DNA from 4 places in the Variovorax sp. P4_B11 genome. Region 3 is predicted to be linked to each of the others. Evidence: predicted binding sites of a transcription regulator. Region 3 holds the regulator's gene; each other region holds the start of a gene.
The links. The regulator FNR, encoded in region 3, switches genes on or off when oxygen is low (the NO sensors DNR and NnrR bind a similar motif). The targets are predictions, from matches to a motif close to TTGATNNNNATCAA.
Positions count from the first base shown of each region.

Region 1: AC1DYD_RS28945 (lipid-binding SYLF domain-containing protein) is a predicted target of FNR. The motif match lies at 3,221-3,234, and genes of this name have one in related genera.
Region 2: AC1DYD_RS35805 (universal stress protein) is a predicted target of FNR. The motif match lies at 2,345-2,358, and genes of this name have one in related genera.
Region 4: AC1DYD_RS33280 (universal stress protein) is a predicted target of FNR. The motif match lies at 1,488-1,501, and genes of this name have one in related genera.

Region 1 is NZ_JBFUHO010000043.1:8,718-13,770, forward strand. Features, by position in the region: gene AC1DYD_RS28940 (DUF3141 domain-containing protein) at 14-2,383, opposite strand; gene AC1DYD_RS28945 (lipid-binding SYLF domain-containing protein) at 2,418-3,107, opposite strand; gene AC1DYD_RS28950 (YMGG-like glycine zipper-containing protein) at 3,262-3,510, opposite strand; gene AC1DYD_RS28955 (hypothetical protein) at 3,528-3,905, opposite strand; gene AC1DYD_RS28960 (efflux transporter outer membrane subunit) at 3,998-5,053, opposite strand, start outside.
Region 2 is NZ_JBFUHO010000074.1:25,482-30,534, reverse strand. Features, by position in the region: gene AC1DYD_RS35820 (ATP-binding protein) at 1-758, opposite strand, end outside; gene AC1DYD_RS35815 (winged helix-turn-helix domain-containing protein) at 764-1,435, opposite strand; gene AC1DYD_RS35810 (cytochrome b/b6 domain-containing protein) at 1,472-2,194, opposite strand; gene AC1DYD_RS35805 (universal stress protein) at 2,392-2,856, shown strand; gene AC1DYD_RS35800 (cation-translocating P-type ATPase) at 2,980-5,053, shown strand, end outside.
Region 3 is NZ_JBFUHO010000002.1:159,376-164,428, reverse strand. Features, by position in the region: gene ccoP (cytochrome-c oxidase, cbb3-type subunit III) at 1-531, shown strand, start outside; gene ccoG (cytochrome c oxidase accessory protein CcoG) at 566-1,996, shown strand; gene AC1DYD_RS02935 (FixH family protein) at 2,020-2,298, shown strand; gene AC1DYD_RS02930 (hypothetical protein) at 2,303-2,548, shown strand; gene fnr (fumarate/nitrate reduction transcriptional regulator Fnr) at 2,529-3,245, opposite strand; gene hemN (oxygen-independent coproporphyrinogen III oxidase) at 3,370-4,785, shown strand; gene AC1DYD_RS02915 (sulfite exporter TauE/SafE family protein) at 4,937-5,053, shown strand, end outside.
Region 4 is NZ_JBFUHO010000060.1:16,540-21,592, forward strand. Features, by position in the region: gene AC1DYD_RS33275 (MarC family protein) at 1-642, opposite strand, end outside; gene AC1DYD_RS33280 (universal stress protein) at 656-1,432, opposite strand; gene AC1DYD_RS33285 (arsenate reductase/protein-tyrosine-phosphatase family protein) at 1,602-2,096, shown strand; gene ald (alanine dehydrogenase) at 2,117-3,232, opposite strand; gene AC1DYD_RS33295 (hypothetical protein) at 3,427-3,711, shown strand; gene AC1DYD_RS33300 (class I adenylate-forming enzyme family protein) at 3,745-5,053, opposite strand, start outside.

The sequences.
Region 1 (5,053 bases), on a different contig from region 3:
ACTGCGGTGCTCATCACGCGACCTTCTTCTTTCGTGCCGGCGTCCGGCGCGCCGGCCCGGCCTCGGCGCGAGCCACAAGCGCCGGCCGAGTCCTCTTGCGTTCCGCGTCGCCCAGGGTGGCCCGGATGCGGGCCACCATCGCCGCCTGCTCGGCGGTCGGCCCGGCCGCGAGCACCCGACGGTCAGCCGTCAACTTGTCCACCAGCATCAGCAGGCGCTCGCGGTCGGCAGGATCCGCCAGCAGGGCCGGCAATGTCGCCACGGCCTGGTCCGGTTCGCAGCGCGCGATGATCTCCTGCACGCCGCGGATGGTGCGCCATTGATGCGGCGAGACGTCCGGCAGGAAGTCCGCATAGGCGCCGACCAGTTCCTGCCGCATCTCGAGCCGCGACAGCGGCAGCGCCTCGCCGTCGTCGCGCGCCGTCAGGAAGGCCACGCGCGCGAGCGCTTCGACATAGCCCCCCTGTTCGATCGCGGCGAGCGCGTCCCTGACCTGCGGCAGATCGCGAACCTCGACCGTTCCGGGCGCCGCCTTCCCTCTCGCCTCGTCGGCGACCTGCAGCGACGGCATGTTGGCGTAGATCGAGAAGAACTGAGCTTCGCTCGCCGCATCGCGCAGTGCGCGGTACAGGTCGAGCGAAGCGCTCATCAGCTCGGCGCCCAGCTTCTCGCCCTGGCGCAGCGGATGGTCGGCGGCCACGGCCTGGCGATCCGACCGGACCGCCTCGGCGGCGGGTGCGATCCATGACAGCCACGGATTCAGGCGCGAGACCGACCAGTTCTGCAAGCGCAAGGGATGGAACGCCCGCTGGAGCTCGGCCGTGTAGTCGTTCGACATCGACTGCACCAGCGGCCGCGCGAACAGCTCATAGGCCCGCTGGTTGAAGTCCGAGATCGCCGCCACCGCCTCGAAGGGTTTTTCGTCGGCGCGCTCGAAGCGGTTGAGATGGGCCGTGATGTCTTCCAGCCGATGCTCGCGGAACTCCACGTCGTAGGCGGGCTCGCCACGCGTACCCTTGCGCTCGTTGATCGCCATGCCATAGAGGCCCGGCGGCAGCATCTCGATGCTGTCGAGCACCGAGACGATCTGGGCGTGCTCCTTCCTGGCCACGGTGCCGGACACGAAGATGCCCAGGTGCCCGATGCTCTCGTGCAGGAGCCCGACGATGACCTGGCCGCGGGCCTTGATCTCGGCCGTGCTGCCGTAGACGTCGGCCACCCAGTTGAAGGCCTGCTCCGGCGGCGTGATGTTGTCCCCCATCGATGCGAACAGCACGATCGGCGCCTGGATGTCGCGCAGGTCGAAGGCCTTGCCGCCGGCGGCCTTGACGTCGCCGGACCAGAGCTTGTTGCCGACGAAGAGATTGCGGGTGATCCACTCGATCTCCTCGCGGTTCATCAGGTAGTAGCCGCCCCACCAGCGCTCGAAGTCCAGGAAGCGTGGCGGCTCGGTGTCGGCCTGGTCGAACAGGTGGTAGTACTTGTCCCACAGGCTGTTGGCCGGATTCAGGTTCTCGAAGTTCTGCACCAGGTAGGCGCCATCGAACTTGCCGTTGCCGAGGTCGGCCGCCAGCGACGCCGCCCAGGAGCCGCCCAGGATGCCCCCCGCATAGCGCATCGGATTGTCGCCCTCGCCCTCGTTCCAGGCTCCGCTCCAATAGGACATCGGCGCGCCGTTGATGACGATCGGCCCGGTGTCGTCGGGGTCCGAGGCGGCCAGCATCATCGCCGCCCATCCACCCTGGCAATTGCCGATGATGGCCGGCTTGGCACTGCGTGGATGCAGCGCCCGCACCTTCTTCACGAACTGCTGCTCCGCGCTGCAGACGTCGAGCAGCGTCTGGCCCGGCTCGGGCTCCTGGAAGAAGATGACGAAATACACCGGATGGCCGGCGCGCAGCGCGACCCCGACCTGCGAATCGTCCTTGAAGCCTCCGATGCCTGGCCCATGGCCGGCGCGCGGATCGATGATCAGGTAGGGCCGCAGCTTCGGATCGACAACCACGCCTTCGGGCGGCGTGATGCGCAGCAGCGCATAGTTCACCGGGCGCGCGAACGTGCGCCCGTCGAGCACGATCTCGGAGTCGAAATGCAGCACCGGCTTCAGGCCCTGAGAGGACCGCTCGACGAAGTTGTTGCCGCGCTTCCACAAGGTATCCCAGAAGAGAAGCGACCGCTGCGCGGCATCGACGGCGTACTGGGCCCAGCCCTGCGGGGTCATCGAGGCCATCGACCGGGCCAGCGCGTCGCCGCCGGCCTTCTCCACCGCCTGGCTCACCCTGCGACTGAATTGCTCCTGCGCAAGCTGCGTGCGCTTCTGGAGCACGGCGGCGACCCGGGTCGCGATCTTGTGGCTGTGCGCAAGCTGCGCTCCTGCATCCATGGTCATGGCTCCCTCAAAGAATGTGGGCTCGTGGCTACCTGGCGGCCTTCTTCAGCGCCGCCTGCAGGCCCGCGGACGCGGGGCTGCTGACTTCGTGCTTGGCCAGGATGTCCATCGGGGTGGCGGGCTTGCCGAAGTAGGCCGCGTTGAGCGATTCGCGGACGTCGATCACCGAGCCATCCACGGCCAATCCGGCGAAAGCACCCTTGACCAGGGAATAGGCGACGAAGTCGGTGAGCGCGGCACTGGCGCCCATGCCCTTCTTCCAGACCGCCACCGAGGCATCGCCGCCGAGCTTCACCTTGCTCGCGTAGAGCGAGTCGAGCGCCTTCTGCGTATGCACCAGCATGACCATCTCCGCCGCCGACGCGCCGGCCTGGAATCCGAAGCTGGCCGAGCCCATCGTGTAGAAGGCCGGACCGCTCCAGCTGCCGGTCTTTTCGTCGCGCACCATCAGCACGCCGGTACCGCCGGAGCCGCCGAGCACGAAGCCGGCCTTGAGGATCTGCGGAAAGATCAGCACGCCCCTGGCCTTGCCCAGGGCGGCGCCGAACTCGGGGAAGTCCTTGTTCCCGGAGAAGTGGGTGACCGTGGCCTGCGCCTTCTGGACCAGCGCCTTGGCATCGGCGGCATCGTCGGCTGCCCGTGCCGAGAGGCTGCCGAACGCGCCGGCGAAGGCAACGGCGCCGACGGCGAGCGAAAAATGTCTGCGAGTGCTGTTCATGGCGTTCTCCTCGGAAGGGTGCCGTCGATGACGGCGTTGTTGTGGACGGACGATCGCCGGGCCTTCTCATGAGCCCCATCGTGTCATTGTGGGAACCGGGCACGGCGAGCGTCTTGACATCGATCAACCCCGGCGAGACGAGCCCCCGCTCGCATCATTGCTTCTGGGGCTGTTGCTGTTGCTGCTGCTTGCTGCCCTTGATGTTGCCGGCCACTCCCCCGGCGACGGCGCCGATCGCCGCGCCGGTCCAGCCGCTGCCGCCCGAGATGGCTGCGATGCCGGCGCCGGCCGCGGCCCCGATGGCCGCGCCGCTGGCGGTTCCCTGCTGCTGCGGCGTCATGTTGGTGCAAGCGGTCGCCAGCGTGGCCGCGGCGATCGACACGATGAGTCCAATGCGATTCATGGCGTTCTCCGTCAGGTCTATTTCGAGAGGCCGGGCACGACCATCTCGAACCAGAGGGTCTCGACGATCGGCCGCTGCAGCTGGTCCGGATGCGCGGCGTACCAGCGGTCGAGCCCGTCGCGCACGGTGTCGAGCGTCTGGCCCCTGAGCCCCCTGACCGCCCTCGGAATGAGGCTCTGGCTGTCGGGCGGCGCATTGCCGGCCTGGTAGGCGGTCTCGACCTGCATCACGTTGGCCAGCCCGATCAGGTAGACCCGTTTCAATTGCTCCGTGGACCGGGTCCAGTGCTCGCCGGTAACCAGCGGGATCTCCTGGGCGCGGGCGCTGCCCCAGCCCATGGCCGCGGCGAGCAGCACCGGGACCATCATCAGCCGCCATTTCTGTTTCGTATGCATCTCTTTCACCTCCAAGCGAGACGTTGGACGCAGTGCTCTGCGAGCACTCCCTGCCGGCACGAGCCGGGACCTCCGGCTCAGCGCTCGGTACATCATGGCGAGGCCGCCGCGGCCATGGCCGGCAGGTCGAAGCCGCCGCCCAGGGCCAGATAGAGATTGGTGCGCTGGGCCAGCTGTTCGGCCTGCACATGCACGCGCGCGGTACGTGCCGCGTAGAGCGCGAGCTGGCCCTGCTCGACCGTGCGCAGGTCGACCGAGCCGACGCGGTACTGGGTCCGGGCCAGTTCGAGCGCCTCCGCGCTGTCGCGCACGGTCGCCGCGAGGATGGCGTCGCGTTCGCGCAGCGTGGACTCCGCGCCCAGCGCATTCTCGACTTCGCCGAAAGCCTTCTGGCCCGCGCGCGCGTACTCCGCCACCGCCTGCTTCTGCTCGGCCGACCGGATCTCGACCTGCGCACGCAGCGCGCCGCCCTGGTAGAGCGGTGCGATCAGGTTGGCGCCGAGGCTCCAGACCGGGCTGCTGACGTCCTTCAACTCGATCAGCTCGCTCGACACGTTGCTGCCGCCCGCGGTCAGGCTGATCCTCGGAAGCTGCGCCGCCTTGGCCTCGCCGACGCGATCGAAGGCCGCCGCCACGCGACGCTCCGCCGCCACCACGTCGGGCCGCCGCTCGAGCAGCTCCGACGGCATGCCCACGGGCAGCGGCGGGGGCATGGGCGACAGGCGGTCGGCGACCGCGATCTCGGCCGCCGGATAGCGGCCGAGCAGCAGTTCGAGCGCGCGCCGCGCCTGTTCGCGTGCGAGCTCGACCTGCTTCAGCGTATCCCGATAGGGGCCGACGCTCGCGCGCGCCTGCGCCACCGCCTGCGCGCTGGCGTTGCCGACACGCAGCCGATCCTCGGTCATCCGCAGCAGGGTCTCCGACGAACTCAGGGCGTCCTGCGCGATCACGCGCTGCATCCCGGCCTCGACCGCCAGGAACCAGGCCTTGGCCACCATCGCCGCCAGCGACTGCCGGGCGTACGCGTAGTCGGCATCGGCCGCCGCGGACTGCTCGCGGCTCGCCTGCCGCGCATAGCGCAGGCGGCCCCAGACGTCGAGTTCCAGCGACGCGTTGAGAAAGACGCCGTCGAGGCCGCCGCCACCGCC
Region 2 (5,053 bases), on a different contig from region 3:
ACCTGCGCCTGGGCCCGGATCGCGGCGATGGGCGTGCGCAACTCGTGGGCGGCGTCGGCGGTGAAGCGGCGCTCCGACGCCATCAACCCGTCGATGCGACCGAAAAGGCCGTTGAGTGCGTCGAGCATCGGCGCCATCTCCGACGGTGCGCCGTCGATGGCAATCGGCTTCAGGACCTGCGGTTCGCGCACGGTCAAGGTCCGTCCGAGCCGCCTGAGCGGCAGCATGCCGCGACGGACCGCCCACCACACCGCGAGCGCGAGCAGGGGCAATGCGACGAACATCGGCCAGAGTGTGCCTCGCAGCACCGCCCGGAGAATGGAGGATCGCGAATCCACCCGCTCGCCCACATACACCTGCACATCGCGCTCGCTGCCGTAGGCTGCGAACACGCGCCATGTCGCGCCGTCGATGCGGACTGTGCTGAAGCCCGACTTGAAGCGTCGCCCGGGGTCGATCATCGGCGAGGACGGTGCGTTGGCCGAGCGCAGCGTCAGGCGGCCTTCATGGAAGACCTGGAAGGTCACCCTGGGTGCATAGCGGTGCAGCACCGGGGCCTCGATGCTTCGATCTTCTTCGGATGGGGCCTGCATCTGCTGGGCGACCAGCAGCGCGGCGCCCTGCGCAAGATGGCCGTCGAGCAATTCGTCCAGTTCGTGGCGCACGTCGAACCATGTCATGACCGCAGTGGCCAGCCACACGCCCGCTACCAGGCCGAGCACCAGCAGCAGGAGGCGGCCTTGGAGCGAGCGCGGCATCGTCTTCAGCGGCCCGGCTTGTCGCGCACCAGCACGTAGCCCACGCCGCGCACGGTCTGGATGAGCGAGGCGCCGAGCTTGCGGCGCAGATGATGGACATGCACTTCGATCGCATTGCTCTCCACTTCCTGCCCCCAGCCGTAGAGGTGCTGTTCGAGCTGTTCGCGCGAGAGCACGCGCCCGGCATTGAGCATCAGTGCATGCAACAGCGCAAACTCGCGGGACGGCAGCGCGACCGGCTCGCCCGCAAGATGCACCGTGTGCGCAGCCGGATCAAGCACGACATCTTGGGCCTGCAGGCGTTCCTGGGCCTGGCCGTGGGCACGGCGGATCAGGGCACGCAGGCGCGCTGCGAGTTCGAGCAGGTCGACGGGCTTGATGACGTAGTCGTCGGCACCGACATCGAGCCCGCGAATTCGGTCGGGCACGCCGTCGCGAGCGGTCAGCACCAGGATGGGCGTCGCGATGCCCGCCTTGCGCACGCTCGCGAGCACGGACAAGCCGTCCCGCAGCGGCAGCCCCAGATCGAGCACCGCCGCGGCATACGGTTCGGCGCGCAGTTCGCGCTCGGCGGCCTCGCCGTCCCGCACCCAATCGACCTGGAAATCGAGTTGGCGCAGGCCTGCGCGGAGGCCATCGCCGAGCAGCGGGTCGTCTTCGGCAAGGAGGATGCGCATGGGGGGATTGTGAGCGGCAAGAAGGGGCCGGCGTGCTCAGTCGTCTCGATCCTGGCTCGCCGCCTTGCCGGACACGGCGGTCGGGCCCTGGGCGACGTGCGTCGAGGCGTCGTGCCACTGTGTCCACCAGAAGCCCAGCACCGCCACCAGCATGAGGATGCCGACGCTGCGCCAGGCGCTGCGCACGCCGTCCTCAGCCCGGCCCGGCTTGCGCCCGGTGATCATGGCGCCGACCAGGTTGTCGCGGTGCATCCAGCTCGCGAGCAGCACACCGGCGATGTGGAGACCGACCACGCCGAGCATGATGTTGGCTGCGGCTTCATGCACTTCTTCGAGCCACTTGCCGCCCAGGTCCTGATAGGTCGCCCAGCCCGCTGCCGTGACCGCCAGGGCCAAGCCGAGCAGCGCGACGATGGCGATGGCGCCCGCGGGGTTGTGTCCCGTGTGGTGCTCCGTGCGCCCTCGAAGCACGCTGCCGATGTAGGCCGCGATCGCGCGCGGCCCGCGGACGAAGTTCGAGAAGCGCGCGTAACGGGTGCCCAGGAAGCCCCACAAGAGACGAAACAGGACGAGTCCCGCCATCGTGTAGCCGAGCGTGACGTGGACCAGCCGCCACGATTCGCGCTCCGCGGTGAGGTAGGCGCCGGCAAAGCACAGCACGATGAGCCAGTGGAAGACGCGCACCGGCAGGTCCCAGACGAGGATGGACCCCGGCTCGGGCGCGGAGCGTTCAGCGGGGGATGCGGACCTTGTGTTCATTGAAATCTCCTTGATCGGCGTGGGTGTGACAGGCTGCGCAATTGGCGGCGTTCCTGTAGCCATGGTGTCTTCGCGGTCTTAGCGCTTTCTTAACAGAACGCTTCCTGCCCGACGGTTGCCCTCGGGCATGCCAGCCTGGATCCGCACGACTTGATGGAAGTCAAAGGTCGCCAGGGCGCCGCGCCGGAACATCGGCCATGGCCGGCAATTTCGCCATACCGGAGCTTCGAACCATGAAAATCCTTGTTGCGACCGATGGGTCCCAGAAATCCCTGCGCGCGGTCAAATATGCGGCCAGGCTTGCGCATTTGTTGCGCACCGCATCCAACAAGATCACGCTGATCAGCGTCCACGACGACACCGGCCTGCGCCATGCCAAGGCCTTGGTGGGCAAGGCGGAGGTTGCGGACTATCTGCGCGAACTCAGCGAAAAAGAGCTCAAGCCGGCCCGCAAGCTGCTGCAGGCCGATGGCATCGGATATGACATGGAGATCCGCACGGGTCACGTGGCGCAGGAAATCGTCGATTGCGCCAGCAAAGGCAAGTTCGACATGATCGTGCTGGGCTCGAAGGGCCGCAGCGCGGTGGCCGACCTGCTGATCGGCTCGGTGGCGCAGCGCGTGCTCGCGACCGCGAAGCAACCCGTCGTGGTCGTCAAATGACCGGACCCAGCCGGACGCCGGCATGCTCGGCCATCGCGTGCTCAAGCTCATGACGCATGTCGATCCGTGGCGCAGGCCGGACCTCGACCATGCGGCAGCGGCGGGGCAGTCGGATCGATGAACATGGGTTCGCCCGCGACGGTGTCCACGGCCGCGACAGACGGTCTGAGCGACGGCGAAGCGGCGCGGCGGCTGCAGCGGGACGGCCCGAACGCGTTGCCGGTGTCGCGCCCGCGCAGCGTGCTGAGGCTGGCACGCGAGGTCGCATCCGAGCCGATGTTCCTGTTGCTCGTGGCCTGCGGGGTCGTCTACATGGTGCTCGGCGACGCCCAGGAAGCGCTGATGCTGCTCGGCTTCGTCTTCGTGGTCATGGGCATCAGCTTTGTTCAGCAGCGGCGCAGCGAGCGGGCGCTCGATGCCCTGCGCGACCTGTCCAGTCCGCAAGCCCTGGTCCTTCGCGGCGCGATGGCGCGTCGCGTTCCGGCGCGCGAGCTGGTGGTGGGCGACGTGGTGCTGCTGGCGGAAGGCGACCGCGTTCCGGCCGACATGGCGCTCGTTGAAGCGGCCGATCTCGCGATCGATGAATCGCTGCTGACCGGCGAGTCCGTGCCGGTGGCGAAGGAGGCGGCATCGTTGCCGCCAGCGCACGACGTCTCGAGGGCTCTCTCCGGCACGCTGGTGACCCGAGGAACCGGGCGCGGGCGCGTCATCGCCACCGGCGAACGCAGTGCGCTGGGGCGCATCGGCCAGTCGCTGGCCGGCATTGAGCTCGAGTCGACGCCGATCCAGCAGCAGACGCGCCGCGTCGTCAAGCAGGTGGCCGCCGTCGGGCTTGCGCTGGCCGCTGTGCTCGCCATCGCCTATGGGATTGCCCTGGACGACTGGCTGCACGGCGTGCTGGCGGGACTCACGTTCGCGATGGCCGTCCTTCCGGAAGAACTTCCGGTGGTGCTCACGCTCTTTCTGGGGCTGGGTGCATGGCGGCTGGCCCGCGAGAAGGTCCTGGCCAGGAGCATCCCCGCGATCGAACTGCTCGGCGCCACCACGGTGCTCTGCGTCGACAAGACCGGCACGCTGACCGCCAACCGAATGACCGTGCGGCGCCTGTGGTCCGAGGAAGCGGTCCACGACCGACTGCAATCGGCGGGCAGTGCCCTGCAGGAAGAGCTGCACGGCGTCCTCGAGTACGCTGTGCTCGCAAGCCATCGCCGGGCCTTCGACCCGATGGAGTCGGCCATCGGTGCTGCCGGACAGCAGCTGCTGGCCGGCACCGAGCACCTGCACGCCGAATGGACCCTGGTCGACGACTATCCGCTGTCGCCCGAGATGCTGGCCATGTCGCGCGTCTGGCAGTCGCCGGACCGGCGCGATCGTCTCATCGCGGCCAAAGGCGCGCCCGAGGCGATCATCGACCTGTGCCACATGGACGCCGGCCAGAGTGCGAGAGTGGCCGCGCAGGTGCAAGCCATGGCGCGGGACGGCCTGCGCGTGCTGGGCGTGGCGCAGGCAAGCTTCGGTGCCAGCCGGCTGCCGGAGCTGCAGCACGATTTCGAGTTCCGCTTCCTCGGACTGGTCGGGCTCGAAGACCCCGTGCGACCCGAGGTGCCACAGGCCATCGCCGAGTGTCGGGAGGCCGGCATCCGCGTCGTGATGATGACCGGCGACCATTCGGCAACCGCCATTTCGGTGGCCCGGCAGGCCGGCCTGCAGGTCGATTCGCCGGTGATCACCGGGGTCGAGCTCGCCGCGCTCTCGGATGACGCGCTCGCCGCGCGCCTGGCCGACACGCACATCTTCTCCCGCGTCCAGCCCGACCAGAAGCTGCGGCTGGTCCGGGCCTTCCGCGCGCGGCGCGACGTGGTCGCCATGACCGGCGACGGCGTCAACGACGCCCCGGCGCTGAAGGCGGCCGACATCGGCGTGGCGATGGGCGCCCGCGGCACCGAGGTGGCGCGCGAGGCGGCTGCGCTGGTGCTGATGAACGATGACTTCGCTTCGCTGGTGACCGCGGTGCGCTACGGTCGACGGGTGTTCGCGAACCTGCGCAAGGCGATCGTGTTCGTGGTGGCCGCGCATGTACCGATCGTGGGCCTGTCGGTCGTGCCGGTGTTGCTGGGCTGGCCGCTGATACTGATGCCGGTGCATATCCTGTTCCTGCAGCTGATCATCGATCCGGCCTGCTCGGTGGTGTTTGAAT
Region 3 (5,053 bases):
GGTGCCTTGGCGATCGGCGAGCGCCTGTTCCTCAACAACTGCGCGCAGTGCCACGGCTCGGATGCGCGCGGCAGCAAGGGCTTTCCGAACCTGACCGATGGCGACTGGCTGCACGGCGGCACGCCCGAGAAGATCCACGAGACCATCGCGCTCGGCCGCATCGGCGTGATGCCGCCGATGGCCGAAGCGGTCGGATCGACCGAGGACGTGAAGAACCTCGCCAACTACGTGCTGAGCCTGTCGGGCAGCCCGCACGACTCGGTGCGCGCCGGACTCGGCAAGAGCAAGTTCACGGCCTGCGCAGCCTGCCACGGCATCGGCGGCGTCGGCAACCCCGCGCTGGGTGCGCCGAACCTGGCCGACAAGATCTGGCTGCACGGCTACGGGCAGGAGGCGATCATCGCGATGATCAATGGCGGCAAGACCAATCAGATGCCGGCGCAGCAGGGCCGCCTGACCGAGGCGCAGATCCATGTGCTGACCGCCTACGTCTGGGGCCTGTCGAACAAGCCGGCCGCTGCGACGCAATGAAGCCGATGGACTGAGTTCCCCGATGAGCGCTTCCATGACCGAACCGACACCACAGAAGCCGCGCACCGTGATCCCGATCGCGGTGGCCGAGGAGAGCGTCGGACTCTACGCGGCCCACAAGAAGATCTATCCGCGCAGCGTCAGCGGCTATTTCGCTCGCTGGCGTTGGGCGCTGGTGTTCGCGACGCAGCTGGTGTTCTACGGACTGCCGTGGCTGGAGTGGGGCCAGCGCCAGGCCGTGCTGTTCGACCTCGGCGCTCGGCGCTTCTTCCTGTTCGGGCTGGTGCTCTATCCCCAGGACCTGATCTACCTGACCGGGCTGCTGGTGATCTCGGCCCTGTCGCTGTTCCTGTTCACCGCGGTGGCGGGCCGCCTGTGGTGCGGCTATGCCTGTCCGCAGACCGTCTACACCGAGATCTTCATGTGGGTCGAGGAGAAGATCGAAGGCAGCCGGATCGCGCGGATGCGACTCGACAGCGGCGACTTCTCGACCGAGAAGCTGGTCAAGAAGTGGTTCAAGCATGTGGTCTGGATCTCGATCGGGCTCTGGACCGGCTTCACCTTCGTCGGCTACTTCACGCCGATCCGCGAGCTGGCCATGGAGTTCCTGCAGACCCGCATGGGCTCCTGGGAAATCTTCTGGGTGCTGTTCTACGGCTTCGCGACCTACGGCAACGCCGGCTTCATGCGCGAGCAGGTGTGCAAGTACATGTGCCCCTACGCGCGCTTCCAGAGCGCGATGTTCGACCGCGACACGCTGATCGTCAGCTATGACACCGCGCGCGGAGAGCCGCGCGGCGTGCCGTCCAAGGCGCGGGCAGCCACGGCGCCGGCGCTCGGCCACTGCATCGACTGCAAGCTGTGCGTGCAGGTCTGTCCCACGGGGATCGATATCCGCCAGGGCCTGCAGTACGAATGCATCGGCTGCGGCCTCTGCGTGGACGCCTGCAACATCGTCATGGACAAGATGGAGACCCCGCGCGACCTGATCCGCTATGCCACCCAGAACGGCATGGCCGGACGCTGGACGCCGCAGCAGGTGCTGCGCCGCGTGCTGCGGCCGCGGGTGCTGATCTACACCACGATCCTGGCCGCCTTGAGCATCGGCCTGCTTGCCAGCCTGGTGACGCGCACGCCGCTCAAGGTCGACGTGGTGCGCGATCGCGCGTCGCTGGCGCGCATCGTCGAGGGCGGCCAGCTCGAGAATGTCTATCGTCTGCAGATCATGAATGCCACCGAGCAGGTGCAGCGCTATCGCATCGAGGCGAGCGGCCTCGAAGGGCTGCACGTGTCCTCGGAACCCGTGGTCGAGGTCGCGCCGGCGCAGTCGCGCTGGGTGGCGGTCCGGCTGCAGCTGCCCTATGGCGCGGCACCGGCCGGTTCGCACAAGGTGCACTTCGATGTCCGTGCGGAAGGCGGCCTGGGCAGCGTGTCCGAGAAGGCCGTGTTCCTGGTCCCGCGATGAATCCCCTGGCTTCCAAGGAGACGATGATGACCGACGAGAACGACGCGCTCCGCCCCTGTCCGCCCTGGTACCGCTTTCCGCTGGTGTGGATGGTGATCGGCGGGCCGGGCGTGGTGGTGATCGCGAGTTTCGCCACGCTGTGGCTGGCCCTGCGCACGCCCGATCCGGTGGTCGACGAGGACTACTACCGCAAGGGCGTGGAAATCAACCGCACGCTGCCCGACAAGAAGCTGATGCCGGCGGTGGCCGGTCGCAACCACGCGGTGACGCCGGGCGCCGACGTGCCGGGCCCGAGGCGCTGAGGCCATGCGAGCGCAGCGCTGGATGTGGATTCTCTGGCCGGCCTTCCTGCTGGCTTGCGCGCTCGAGGTGCTGGTGTTCGCGCTGGTCGACCCGGGCGACCTGCACTGGCGCGGCGAGACGCTCGGGGCCTCGCGGCAGGCCGTCTACACGGTCGGCTTCTTCGCCTTCTGGCTGCTGGCCGTGGGGTCGGGCGCGCTGACGCTGATGCTGACCCGTCCGGCGCGGGAGATCAACAACCTGGCGGATTGACGATGTGCCGGAGTGCTTCGGGGTCGAGGATGCGCACGTTGCGCTGCTCGACCTCGACGATGCCGTCGGCCGCGAATTTCGACAGCGTCCGGCTCACGGTCTCGAGCTTGAGCCCGAGATAGCTGCCGATCTCCTCGCGGGTCATGCGCAGCACCAGCTCGGAGCGCGAGAAGCCGCGCGCATGCAGCCGCTGCACCAGGTTCAGCAGGAAGGCCGCCAGCCGCTCCTCGGCCCGCATGCTGCCGAGCAGCAGCATCACGCCGTGCTCGCGCACGATCTCGCGGCTCATGATCTGGTGCACGTGGCGCTGCAGCGCCGTGACCTCGCGCGACAGCTCCTCGATGCGGTCGAAGGGCATCACGCAGACCTCGGAATCCTCCAGCGCCACGGCGTCGCAGGTGTGCTGGTCGTTGACGATGCCGTCCAGCCCGATGATCTCGCCGGCCATCTGGAAACCCGTGACCTGGTCGCGCCCATCCTCGCTGGTGACCCGAGTCTTGAAGACGCCGGTGCGGATCGCATAGAGCGAAGTGAAGGGTTCGCCGTTGCGGAACAGGGTCTCGCGCCGCTTGACCTTGCGTCGCGTGGCGACGATATCGTCGATGCGCTGCAGCTCACCGGGCGCCAGGCCCACTGGCATGCAGAGTTCGCGCAGGTTGCAGTTGGAACAGGCGACCTTGATATTTTCTGGTTTCATTGATGCAGTCGAGGTCATGCGGGGATTCTCCGATGGGGGCTGGGCCGGATGCTTGACCCAGGTCAAGATTAGCGGGTCGCGACAGCGGCATAGTGACACACCAAAGCCCTTGCCGCCGTCCGCGATGCTCATTGCCTCCGCTCCCGTTCTCACACCGTCCGTTCCGGTGCCCACGCCGGCCGTGCTGCAGGAATTCGACGTGGCAGGGCCGCGCTACACCTCCTATCCGACAGCGGACCGCTTCGTCGACGCCTTCACGGCCGAGGACTATGCGCAGACGCTCGAGCAGCGCGGCGGGGCCGGCGCCAGCGCCCGGGCGCTGTCGCTGTACGTGCACATCCCGTTCTGCGAATCGCTCTGCTACTACTGCGCTTGCAACAAGATCGTGACCAAGCACAAGAGCAAGGGCCGCGAGTACCTGGACTACCTGGCCCGCGAGATCTCGCTGCAGGTCGAGAAGCTCGGCCGCGGTGCAGTCGTTCGCCAGCTCCACCTCGGCGGCGGCACGCCCACCTTTCTCGACGACGCCTCCCTGCGCCAGCTCATGGCCATGCTCCGCGATGCCTTCACGCTGTCGCCCGACGGCGAGCATTCGATCGAGATCGATCCGCGCACCGTCGACCGCGAGCGCCTCGTGACGCTGGCCGCGCTGGGCTTCAACCGGCTCAGCTTCGGCGTCCAGGACTTCGACCCCGACGTGCAGAAGGCGGTGCACCGGATCCAGCCCGCCGAACAGGTCTTCGACCTGATGGCCACCGCCCGCGGGCTGGAATTCGATTCGGTCAACGTCGACCTGATCTACGGGTTGCCGCGCCAGAGCGCCGCGTCCTTCGACCGCACGCTGGCGCAGGTCTGCGCGCTGCGGCCCGATCGCATCGCGCTCTACGCCTACGCCCACCTGCCCGAGCGCTTCAAGGCGCAGCGCCGCATCGCCACCGAGACCCTGCCCGACGCGGCGACCAAGGTCGAGATGCTGTCGCGCTCGATCGCCGCGCTCACCGCGGCCGGCTATGTCTACATCGGCATGGACCATTTCGCGCTGCCCGGCGACGCCCTGGCCGTGGCCAAGCGTCAGGGTCGGCTGCACCGCAACTTCCAGGGCTACAGCACGCAGCCGGATTGCGACCTGGTGGCCCTCGGCGTGTCGGCGATCGGCCGCATCGGCGCCACCTACAGCCAGAACGCCAAGACGCTCGAGGAGTACTACGACCTGCTCGACCAGGGGCGGCTGCCGGTGGTGCGCGGCCTGGCACTGACGCGCGACGACGTGCTGCGGCGGTCCGTGATCATGGCGATCATGTGCCAGGGGCGGGTCGACTTCGAAACCATCGGTGCGGCGCACCTGGTCGATTTTGCGCAGTGCTTCGCCGCCGAACTCGAAGCGCTCGAGCCGCTCGAGGCGCAGGGGCTGGTGCTGCTGAGCGACCGCCACATCGAGGTCACGCCGCTCGGCTGGTTCTTCGTGCGCGCGATCGCCATGGTGTTCGACCGCTACCTGCAGGCCGACCGCAACCGGACGCGCTTCTCGCGCATCGTCTGAAGTGAAGCCCACCCCCGATAGCGCCTGCGGCGCCCCCCTCGAGGGGGCGATACCAGCGGCCCGGCAAAGCCGGTTCCGCGGTATCCCTGGCATTGGGCTGCGCCGGTTTCATGCGTTGTGGGTGGCGCGCAGCGCCATGGACAACTGAGCCATGCAGGCGGCGCTGCTGGCCTCCGCGCTGGTGATGGGGCTGGTGGGCGGCCCGCACTGCGTCGCGATGTGCGGTGCCGCCTGCGCGGGCGTGGTCCGCCTGGTGCGGGCGCCGGTC
Region 4 (5,053 bases), on a different contig from region 3:
GAACAGGTTGATCCCCATGATCGCCAGCATGATGGCGCCGATCGTCAGGCGGCCCCGATCGTCCGGGCTCAATGCCAGGAACACGACCAGCGACGCGATCCCGTACGGCGTGACGATCGCCGGAAAGGCCAGCGGCGTCAGCGCGGTCTTCATGGAGGGCGTCGGCGCGGGGCTCCCGGCGTCGTCGCTGTGCGAGGCCGGCGACAGGAACTGCTGGAGGATGTTGATCAGGGCCACCAGAAGCAGGATCAGCCCCCCGGAGAGGGCCAGCACGGGCAACGGAATTCCGTAGCTGCTCAGGATGCCCTCTCCGAGGAAGGCCGCGACCAGCAGCGCCAGGCTCGCGTAGAGCGTCGCCCACAGGGCGATGCGACGCGTCAACCCGGGGTCCGCTCCCCTCGTGGCGCTCGCGAACGGCCCGATGATCTTGAAGGGCCCGAGCATCAGGAACAGGAATGTGAAGACCTGCTTCACGGGAAAGCGCGTCGACGTCATCTGGTCCGTGATGGCCTCGGCTGCCGATGCCGTGGCCGGACGGGTCAGGCACCATGCGCCCAGGAGCAGCGCCGCGACCAGGAGCAAACGGTTGCCGTGCGGCCGAAGGCCTCGCTCGCGGCCTGGAGTCGATCGGTCGGGGATCATCCGGCGTCCTCGATCAGGGCGCCATCAGCACCGGCACCTTCATGCGCGTGAGGATCTCCTGCACGACGCCGCCAAGCACCATCTCGCGCAGGCGGGTGCGCTCGTAGCCGCCCATCACGACAAGGTCGATGTCCTCTTGCGGCGGATGCGACCGCAAGGCGTCCGCGAGGCCCATGGTGCGAGGGTGCTGGATGGCTTCGGCCCGGATTCCGAAGCGTCCCAGCCAGGCGAGGGTCCTCGGCACCGGCAACGTGCCGGCGCCCGGGGCGCGGTTCTCCCTGAGCGGGGAAATCAGGCTGATGCTCGAGGCGCGGGAGAGCAACGGCGTCAGCCCGCGAAGTGCCATCGCCGACTCCCGCGTGCCTTCCCACGCGACCAGCAGATGCTTGCCGACCGATGCAGAGATCCGCTCGCAGGGAACGATGAGGACGGGCCGCTCCGCCTGGAGCGCGAGCTGTTCGGGCAGGCATCCGTGGCAGGTGGCTTCCGAGTTGTCGCGGTCCACCTGGCCGACGACGACCAGCTCGCCGGCGCGGCCGCAACGGGCGATGGCTTCGGGCGATGCACTGTCGATCCGGCGAAGGTCGAAGGACAAGGGACCGGACATCCTGATGCGCTCCCTGAAGTCATGTTCGATCGCCTTCGATGCCGCGCTGCCGTCGCGGTGGCCCGTCGGCAGGAGACCGATCAGGTGGCTGCCCCGGGCCCGGGCGAGCGAAGCCGCCAGATCGACGCGAACTGCGCATTGCCTCGAGCTGTCGAGATGCACAAGGATGGTTCTGAATTCCACGGGCGTCCGTTCGAATGCGAATGGACCATCTTCGGTCGCGGGATGGCCGCTGCCCTTGACGAAGATCAATCGCCACCGAGCCTCCGGGCCCGGCCTGGGGTCAGCGCTCTTGCGGACATCGCCTGCGCCGCTCTACGCTGTTCACATCGTTCGTTGCGTTCAGGTTTCAATGGCAAAGCGCATTGCAGTAATCTTCGTCTCGCGCCGCAATTCCTTGCGCAGCATCCTTGCCCAGGCTTGTCTTGCCCACCTCGGAGGAGATGGTTTTTCCGTCACCTCGTGCGGCCAACCCGGACATATCGGTGCGGTGATTCATCCCGCCGCGGTGGGCGCCCTCGCCAGCGCGAGCATCCCGGTTCCGCCTATATCGCCCCACAGCTGGGTCGATCTGGCGCGGGCAGGCGCGCCTCGGGCGGATTTCGTCATCACGCTCGACGAGGCGACACTGCCGGTGCAGCCCCGATGGCCGGGCCAACCCGACGCTGCCTTGTGGGACTTTCCGGATATTGCCGCACTCGGCAGTCCCGAAGAAACCGCCCACGCGGCGATCCAGATGCTTTACGCGCTGCGCCGCCGATTGGAACTGCTGATCAGCCTGACGCTGCATCGGGCAGATCGGGCCGCGATTCGCTCCGACATTCGCGACCTGGCGTACCTGCGGTAGCGCTGCAGCACGGGCCGGCGTCAGGCGAGAAGGCCGGAGGCGTCCACGTAGTCGCGTCCGAGGCTGCGCGCGACGGCTTCGTGCGTCACGTGGCCGTGCACGACGTTGAGTCCGTCTCGCAGATGCGGGTCGTCGATGGCCGCTCGCTTCCAGCCCTTGTCGGCGATCGCCAGGGCGTGCCCGAGGGTTGCGTTGTTGAGCGCGAACGTGGATGTGCGCGGGACCGCGCCGGGCATGTTGTCGACGCAATAGTGGATGACGCCGTCGACGACGAACGTGGGGTCGGAGTGCGTCGTTGCATGCGAAGTCTCGAAACACCCGCCCTGGTCGATGGCGACATCCACGACGACCGCTCCTTTCTTCATGCCGGCCACCATTTGCCGCGTCACCAGCCTGGGCGCGGCGGCGCCTGGAATGAGGACGCCGCCGATGACCAGATCGGCGCCGGCGATGCGCGCTTCCACCACGTGCGTCGTCGAGTACGCGGTCTCCACGCGATTGCCGAAGATCAGGTCGAGGGACCGAAGTCGATCGATGTTGCGGTCGAGGATCGTGACCCTCGCCCCGAGGCCGACGGCCATCTGTACGGCGTTCGTTCCGACCACGCCTGCGCCCAGGATCACGACATGGGCGGGCGGCACGCCGGGCACGCCACCGAGCAGGAGCCCCAGGCCGCCCTTGGACTTTTCGAGGTAGGCGGCGCCGGCCTGGATCGCCATGCGCCCCGCCACCTCGCTCATCGGGGCCAGCAGCGGCAGGCCGCCGCCGGGACCGGTGATGGTCTCGTAGGCGATGCAGACGGCGCCGGATTTCACCAGGGCCGCCGTCTGGACGGGGTCCGGCGCCAGGTGGAGGTAGGCGTAGAGGATCTGGCCTTCACGCAGCAGCAGGCATTCCGCAGGCTGCGGTTCCTTGACCTTGATGATCATTTCCGCCCAGGCATAGACCTCTTCGGCGCTTGGCGCCAATGCCGCGCCGGCCTGCCGGTACTGCGCGTCGTCGAGACCGATCTCGATTCCGGCACCGGATTGCACCAGCAGTTCATGCCCGTGCGCCCGCAACTCGTTGACGCCCGATGGCGTCAGGCCGACGCGGTACTCGTTGTCCTTGATCTCTTTCGGTACGCCGATGCGCATGATCGAACTCCATGGCCGAGGTCCTGCCGCCCATTGTGGCTCGCCGCATGGCGATCGCGCGCGAGGCCCGATTCGAACTGTATGCGCATGCAGTATTCCTTCTCGCATAGCGCTTCCGGCGCCTTCGCAATCCCGGCGACCGCCCTACACTGGCCCTCGAGAAAATGAGAACCAATTTCGTATATGGAGGTGTCATGGAGCCGTTCACACAGGATGCCGCCCAGTTGAGGGCCGCGGCGACATTGGCGGATGCGCTGGCCAGGCGGGCGCAGCGGGCAGCGGACGAGGCGTTCCGGCTGTTTCTCAAGAACGATGGCGCTGCGTCGCCCGATCAAGCGGTGGACGCGGCGAAGGCGAGCGCCAGGGCGGCGCAGGCGGCATGGCGCGACTACGTGAAGCACATTGCCCGGTACGGCAGCGGCGGGCCGCCCGCGTCCCCGCAGGGGCCGGACGCACGCCAGCCGGCGCCGCCACATTGATTTCGCGTCCGCGAGGCCGGGAGGGGCTTGCGCTCAGTCGCTAGCTTCCGTCCGCAACTGCGCCTTGTGGATCTTCCCCGCCGGTGTCATCGGCAGCGTGTTGCGCAGCACCATCTGGCGCGGCATCTTGTAGTCGGCGATGCGCCCGGCGCAGTAGGCCAGCAACTCGGCCGCCTCCAGCGAGCGACCCTCCTTGGGCACCACGAAGTAGCGGCCGACCTCGCCCAGCACCGGGTCCGGCACGCCGATGCCGGCCACCATCAGTACATCGGGATGGGTGGCGATCAGCGCCTCGACCTCGGCCGGATAGACGTTGAAGCCGCCCTGGATGTACATGTCCTTCATACGGCCCTTGAGCGTGATGAAGCCGCGCTGGTCGATCATTCCGAGGTCGCCGGTGTGCAGCCAGCCGCCGGCGAAGGCCGTCGATCCTGCCGCTGCACCGATGTAGTCGCGCACCACGCCCAGCCCGCGAAAGCGCAGCTCGCCGATCTCGCCGGGCGGCAGCACGCGGCCATCGGGCGCGATGGCCTGCACCTCCACGCCCTGCAAGGGCTGGCCGATGGCCTGCATCAGGTCAGCGTCGGCACAGCCGGCCGGCGACATCACGAGCGCACCGGACGCTTCCGAGAGGCCGTAGAGGTTCATGAGCGTCGCCTTCGGCATGCGCGCCTGCAGCTGCGCAAGCAGCGTCTGGTCGACGTTCGAGCCACCGGTGATGATGAGCCGTACGCTGCCGAGATCGACCGATGCCGAATCCGGGTGCATCAGCAGCAGCGTCAGCATGGTCGGAACGCCGACCAGGATCGCCGGCGGATGTCGGCGGATCATGTCGAGCACCGTCTTGGCCTTGAAGGCCGGCACCAGCTCGCAGCTGCCGCCCGCCAGCAGCTGCGACAGGATGCCGCAGGTGATTCCGCCGACATGGTTGAAAGGGTTGGCCAGCGGCAGCAGCTCGCCGGGCCGTACCTGGGTGTGCTGCGCCTGCCCCCAGGCCGAGGCCAGCAGGCTGGCGTGCGTGAGCGCGCAGCCCTTGGGCCGGCCGGTGGTGCCCGAGGTGTAGATCACCATCGCGAGGTCGTCGGCCCGCACGCCGGCCGAAGCGGCCTCCACCTGCCCATCGGCATCCTGCCGTGCCATCCCGGAGAAGCGCTCGCCGTCGATCGGCAGCACATGGCGCAACGCGGGCAGCCGCTGCGCCAGCCGCTCGAACATCGCGAGGCAGTCGAAGTCGTCGGCCCGGCTCAGCGTGAACACCGCCTGGCATCGACTGTCGGCCAGCATGTATTCGATCTCGGCATCCCGGTAGCGCGCGCTCAGCGCGACCACCGCCACGCCGATG